2 linked regions of the Nodosilinea sp. FACHB-141 genome follow. The protein of the gene in region 2 interacts with the protein of the main gene of each other region in a pairwise test. Links are inferred from orthologs where the notes say so. Each region holds a gene or a part of one and is shown on either strand. Other genes may lie near its edges.

What was found. Proteins that work in one complex are often made in the same cells at the same time.
Region 1: the proteins of leuS (region 2) and ligA interact in binary tests that used the Escherichia coli proteins (3 or more experiments, as listed by UniProt). The link is inferred for Nodosilinea sp. FACHB-141 from one-to-one orthologs.

The regions. Positions count from the first base shown.
Region 1 is NZ_JACJPP010000002.1:2,095-5,332, forward strand. What follows is about bases 1-2,992. They hold ligA (NAD-dependent DNA ligase LigA), read left to right. Parts: upstream 1-438; coding sequence 439-2,547; downstream 2,548-2,992. Other genes in these bases: H6F59_RS00025 (prolyl oligopeptidase family protein), read right to left, coding at 1-155. Outside these bases: H6F59_RS00035 (EAL domain-containing protein), read left to right, coding at 2,995-3,238. UniProt on the Escherichia coli protein: DNA ligase that catalyzes the formation of phosphodiester linkages between 5'-phosphoryl and 3'-hydroxyl groups in double-stranded DNA using NAD as a coenzyme and as the energy source for the reaction.
Region 2 is NZ_JACJPP010000018.1:176,686-180,260, forward strand. Bases 282-3,417 are described here. They hold leuS (leucine--tRNA ligase), read left to right. Parts: upstream 282-621; coding sequence 622-3,213; downstream 3,214-3,417. Other genes in these bases: H6F59_RS19125 (chromophore lyase CpcT/CpeT), read left to right, coding at 282-431. Outside these bases: more of H6F59_RS19125, read left to right, coding at 1-281.

The sequences.
Region 1 (3,238 bases), on a different replicon or contig from region 2:
TCAGTAACCGCATTCTGGGCCTCAATCCATTCCTGGCTGGCAGGAGATTGCGGGTCTTCAAGCCAGCGGTATGGATCAGGTACCGCCACACCGTGGTAGGTATCGACCTGGTCGTGCTGGGGGCTGGGGGGGTAAGTGAGGGAGTTGGCAATCATAGGGGCTTGAGATAGACCAAGGGCTAGTAGTAACCCTAACAAGAACCGTAGAGAATCGCGCACGTAATCATGCCCTTCGTTAATTCAGGAATCCATGCCTAGGGTGGGCTATTTGCCTAGTTTTTTATAGCAGTGTTCGAATAGCTGCTAAAAACTTCTAAATTTATGGTCACAAGGCTTTGGAACCTATACATATTCTCTATTGACGAATGGCGGAAACTGAGCGGCACTGGGGGCATTGCAGCGCTACACTAGCCACCGGGCGATTTTAGGAAACCGAGCCATGGGCGACAACGGCAACGACGACACAGCGGCCAGGGTGCAGACGCTCAGGTCGCAGCTGCAAGCCGCCAGCTACGCCTACTACGTGCTCGATGCCCCCGACCTGCCTGATGAGGTCTACGATCGCCTCTACCGCGAGCTGCAAGACCTCGAAGCCGCCCACCCCGAGCTGATCACCCCCGACAGCCCCACCCAGCGCGTTGGCGAGCGACCCGCCACCCAGTTCACCTCCATTCGCCACAACATCCCCCTCTACAGCCTGGAGAATGCCTTTGACCTGGTCGAATTTCGCGCCTGGGAAGACCGCTGGCGCCGGCAGGCCCCCGACGTTGGAGCGGTAGAGTACGTCGCTGAACTGAAAATCGACGGCAACGCGATCGCCCTTACCTACGAAAATGGTCTGCTGGTGCGGGGTGCTACCCGAGGCGATGGCACCGCCGGCGAAGATATTACCCCCAACGTGCGCACCATCCGCTCGGTACCCCTGCGACTGGCCATCGAGAACCCGCCAACCGTGGTTGAAGTGCGCGGCGAAGCCTTTCTCCCGCTGGATGTGTTTGAGCAGATTAACCGCGATCGCACCGCCAAGGGCGAAGCCCTCTTCGCCAACCCCCGCAACGCCGCCGCCGGCACCCTGCGCCAGCTCGACTCCCGCATTGTCGCGGCCCGCAAGCTCGACTTCTTTGCCTACACCGTCCACTGGGGAGAAGCCGTGGATGAGTCGGTGATTGGAAGAGCTGACGACGATCAGCTGGCCCAAATCGAGGCCACGAGCCATGCTCCAACGCAGGCCCTCACCCACCCTCCCACGACCCAGTGGCAGGCCCTCGAATTTCTCAAGTCTCTGGGCTTTCGCGTCAACCCCAACCGCCAGCTCTGCCAATCTGCTGACGACGTGCAGGCCTACTACGATGATTGGGCTACCCGGCGGCTTCAGCTCTCCTACCTCACCGATGGCGTGGTGGTCAAACTCAACGACTTTGCCCTCCAACAGCAGTTGGGCTTTACCCAAAAATTTCCTCGCTGGGCGGTAGCGCTTAAATATCCCGCTGAAGAGGTGCCCACCATCCTCGAATCCGTCAGCTTTCAGGTGGGCCGCACCGGGGCAGTGACCCCCGTGGCTGAGCTGCGCCCGGTGCAGCTGGCGGGCACCACCGTCGCTCGCGCCACTCTGCACAACGCCGATCGCCTCGCCGAACTCGACATTCACCAGGGCGATACGGTGATCGTGCGCAAAGCTGGAGAGATCATTCCCGAAGTGGTGCGGGTGCTGGCCGAGCTGCGAGCAGCCGGGGCGATCGCGATCGCCATGCCCACCCACTGCCCCCAGTGCAGCAGCGCCCTGGTCAAACCCGACGACGGTGCCGTTACCCGCTGCATCAATATCTCCTGCCCCGCGATCGTGCAGGGGGCGATCATCCACTGGGCCAGGCGCGACGCCCTCGACATTGAGGGCCTGGGCGAAAAGTGGGTAAAACAGTTGGTGGAGCAGGGCTTGGTCCGATCCGTTGCCGATCTCTACAGCCTAACTGAAGAGGATCTAGCACCTCTCGATCGCATGGGTAAGCGGCTGGCCGAGAAGCTGCTGGGGGCGATCGCCGCCTCCAAAGCCCGCCCCTGGGCCTCGGTGCTCTACGCCTTGGGCATTCGCCACGTGGGTGCTGTCAATGCCAAAACCTTGGCCCAGCATTTTCTCAGTGCCGCCGCTCTCGCCGCCGCTAGCCCTGAGGCGATCGCCTCCGTCCACAGCATCGGCCCCGAAATCGCTCAGGCCGTCTATGAATGGTTCCAGGTGCCTGCCAACCAAACCTTAATCGATCGCCTGCAACAGGCTGGTCTGCAACTTGCCTCCGCAGAATCCGCCGCCGCCCCAGCCGCTGGCCCCCTAGAAGGCAAAACCTTCGTGCTCACCGGTACCCTGCCCACCCTTACCCGCCAGCAGGCCACCGACATCATCGAAGCCGCTGGCGGCAAAGTCACCAGCAGCGTTAGCAAAGCCACCGACTACCTAGTGGCGGGTGAAAAAGCCGGCTCAAAACTCGTCAAAGCGGAGAGTCTAGGCGTTGCCATTCTCACCGAAGCAGACCTGTTAGCGCTGGGGAAAGGATAGTACTCGCCAAGCTAGTTGTGATTAGCCCTGGGAACCTAGAACTCAGGATCTCAGGCTTAAGACAAACCGTGAACCATACACCTTAAACCCCAAACCACTACCAACCCATCACTACTGACTCGACAATCTACTCAAATTAGTAATCTAATTTTCGCCTCTAGGGCGGGGCAGCGCTAGCATAGAAAAATCCATCCCTCTCTATAGAAAATTGGCCACCTAATAGGGGCGATAATAGTATCTGAGTGATACAAAATGAAGTAATCCCCTGATTTGCAGCCTTAGGGCTTGAGCCGAGAATATCGGTGATGCCATGCCACAGAGCCGTTGTTAACCAAATATCCGTACTTATGCTCTTGGCCTGGCCAAATTATCGGGTTACGTCTAGAACCATCTGAAACTGAAATCGTCTTAAGTACTGCTGCGGAATACTGTTTGGAGTACCGCTCAATGGTTGGACAACTGGGTCCGGACCCGATAGCTAACAAGCTATCGTTGCTCCCTTACGTCTTTTTGTCGGCATCTAGTGCTGAGGGAGAATCGATCGATGAGGTCGTGCTCGATGCTCTATGCGCCATTCGCCTCTACCTCGATATGGAGGTGGCGTTCATTGCTGAATTTTCGGGTGGTAGACGCCGATTTCGCTATGTCGATTCATCTTTAGAGCATCCACCAATCGCCGTGGGTGACTCAA
Region 2 (3,575 bases):
AGCAGGCCTACGACTTTATGATCCAGCAGCCCTACCGCGCCCGAGGCATGAAGCTCATCCCCCAGGGCGATCACATTTTGATTGAGAACTACACCCTCAAGGACGCCGAAGCCTTCTACGGAGCCTCTCGCAATCTCGATCAGCTCTCAAAACTCACTGCTGACCATTTTGAAAAAACCCCTGGCTGCGACATGATTGTCCACTGGACAGGCCACAGCTTTAAGGGAGCGGTTCAACCCGGCAAAGCCTGCATGGTTGAGCGCAACGGCAAGACTACCTATTTAGATAGCGAATTTGAAATCGACGCCGACCAATTCGTCAGCTGGGACCGGGGCCGCGACCCAGAAACCCACGAGCACCTGTGGGGATCGTTGGCAGGGCCGTTTGAGTTTAAGCGGCGATCGAGCTTTGCGGATGAAGTGAAGGAGTGATGGGAGTAGAAGGGGTAATGGAGTGATGGGAGTAGAAGGGGTAATGGAGTGATCGGGTAATGGGGTAATGGTGTTCTCACTACTCCCCACCCCCCTACTCCATCACTCCACAACACCAACTTGCCTCCCTGCCGCCACTGATCGCTATGATGGGGAACATCGCACCAGTGCAGCATTAGGAGTCAAGGACGTGGAGTCCAAATATATCCCCGCAGACATCGAGAAGAAGTGGCAGCAGGCTTGGGCCGAGCAAGGGCTAGATCGGGCGATCGAGAATCCCGATCAGCCAAAATTCTACGCGCTGTCTATGTTTCCGTACCCGTCGGGGAACCTGCACATGGGTCATGTGCGCAACTACACGATTACAGATGTGGTGGCACGGGTGCGCCGCATGCAGGGCTACCGAGTGCTGCACCCCATGGGCTGGGATGCTTTTGGTCTACCAGCGGAAAATGCGGCGATCGATCGCGGCATTCACCCAGCCAAGTGGACATACCAAAATATTGCCCAGATGAGAGCGCAGCTGCAAGAACTGGGCCTCTCCTACGACTGGGAGCGCGAGGTAGCTACCTGTGCCCCCGACTACTATCGCTGGACTCAGTGGATTTTCATTCAGATGCTGCAGATGGGGCTGGCCTATCAGAAAGAGGCGGCGGTCAACTGGGACCCCATCGACCAAACGGTGCTGGCCAACGAGCAGGTAGATAGCGAGGGCAAGTCGTGGCGATCGGGGGCGATCGTCGAGAAGAAGCTGCTGCGCCAGTGGTTCCTCAAAATTACCGACTATGCCGAAGAGCTACTGCAAGATTTGAATAAGCTGCCCGGCTGGCCCGAGCGGGTTCGCACCATGCAGGCCAACTGGATCGGTAAATCGACCGGAGCGCGGGTAGTCTTCAAAAGCGAGGCGGGGGATGCCCTGCCCGTATTTACCACCCGGCCCGATACCCTGTGGGGGGCGACCTTTATGGTGCTGTCGCCCGAGCATCCGCTGGTGGAGAAGCTGACTGCGCCCGATCGCGTTGCTGCCGTAGACGACTACCGCAAGGCCGCCGCCGCTAAAAGCGAGATCGATCGCACCGCCGAAGACCGTGAAAAAACCGGCGTGTGGACCGGCAGCTATGCCGTGAACCCCGTCAACGATGCCAAAATTCCCATCTGGATCGCAGACTACGTACTGATGGGCTACGGCACTGGGGCGATTATGGCGGTGCCCGCCCACGACCAGCGCGACTTTGAGTTTGCTCGCAAGTTTGGCCTACCCATCAAGGTCGTGGTGCAACCGGTAGGGGAAACCATTGATGGCGACACCATGACTGCCGCCTGGGCCGGGGAAGGCGTCATGGTCAACTCTGGGCCGCTCAATGACATTCCCGCGGGTAAAGGTGAGGCTGAGAGCGTCCCAGCCGCCATTCACTGGCTCGAATCTAACGACAAAGGCCAAGGCGAAGCCAACTACCGCCTGCGCGACTGGCTGATTTCCCGCCAGCGCTACTGGGGGGTTCCTATCCCCGTGGTGCACTGCCCCGAGTGCGGCATTGTGCCGGTGCCTGACGAGCAGCTGCCGGTGACCCTGCCCGAGGATGTGGAATTTTCGGGGCGAGGAGCCTCGCCCCTGGCGCAGCTGGGCGACTGGGTGAATGTGCCCTGCCCCACCTGCAACCGCCCCGCCCGGCGCGAAACCGACACCATGGACACCTTTATCGACTCGTCCTGGTACTTTTTGCGCTACACCGATGCCAAAAACCCCGAGCAGGCCTTTGCCCAAGCCCAGGCCAACGGCTGGATGCCGGTGGATCAGTATGTGGGCGGCATTGAGCACGCCATTTTGCACCTGCTTTATTCGCGGTTTATTACCAAGGTGCTGCGCGATCGCGGCCTGCTCTCCTGCGATGAACCCTTTGAGCGGTTGCTGACCCAGGGCATGGTGCAAAACACCACCTACAAAAACCCTAAGACCGGCAAATACGTCGCCCCGGAAAACGTCGCTGATCCTACGAACCCTGTGGATCCTGACACGGGCGACGCCCTAGAGGTGTTCTACGAAAAAATGTCGAAGTCGAAGTACAACGGCGTAGACCCCAAATCGGTGCTGGCTAAGTACGGGGCCGACACCGCCCGCATGTTCATCCTCTTCAAAGCGCCCCCCGAGAAGGATTTGGAATGGGATGACGCTGACGTGGAGGGGCAGTTCCGCTTCCTCAACCGCGTCTGGCGACTGGTCACCGAATACCTCGCCAGCGTAGGGGCGAATGGTGGTTCGCCCTCCGGGGATACAGCCGCCGATCTCTCCAAAGATGAGAAAACCCTGCGTCGCGCCATCCACACCGCCATTCAGGCAATCACCGAAGACATCGATGGCGACTACCAGTTCAACACCGCCGTCTCAGAGCTTATGAAACTCAGCAACGCCCTCACGGATTCTGCAGCCAAGAACTCCCCTGTCTATGCCGAGGGTGTGCGCGCGCTAGTGCTGCTGCTGGCCCCCTTTGCGCCCCACATGGCCGATGAACTGTGGCACCAGTTGGATAACACCGACTCGGTTCACCGCGCCCCCTGGCCTGTGTTTGACCCCGTTGCCCTAGTAGTCGATGAAATCACGCTGGTCATCCAAATTATGGGCAAAACGCGCGGCACTCTAGAGGTGCCCGCCGACTCCGACAAAGCGGCGCTAGAAACCTACGCCCGCGAATCTGAGGTCGCTCAGCGTTACCTGGAAGGCAAGGAGATCAAGAAAGTGATCGTGGTGCCAGGCAAGCTAGTGAACTTTGTAGTAGCGGGGTAAAGAGCCTGTTTTACAGTTCACCTTATGCAATACAGCGGCTTTCGCTGCGTGGTGCCGTTATTTAGTTTGGTTTAGCCTCTACCTGTCACGGTGGGCTTTAGCACCAGCATCATTAGCGATCGCCGTATTTCCTCAATCCTCTGGTAGGGGTTAATCGACAGCTTTCGCTGAGTCAGCATTTGTCGTGACGTATCGTGGTACTAGCCTAGTTTTTGCTGATGCTGGTCATCGAAACACTGTATTTCTGCCGCATGGACCGCACCTTTGCTGACGTTATATAAACTCATGCAACTTTCACAAAGCCTAGGGGCACAATGAGCACAATGGCGGATGCGCCAGCTAAGTGAACTGCCCCCGTTCCA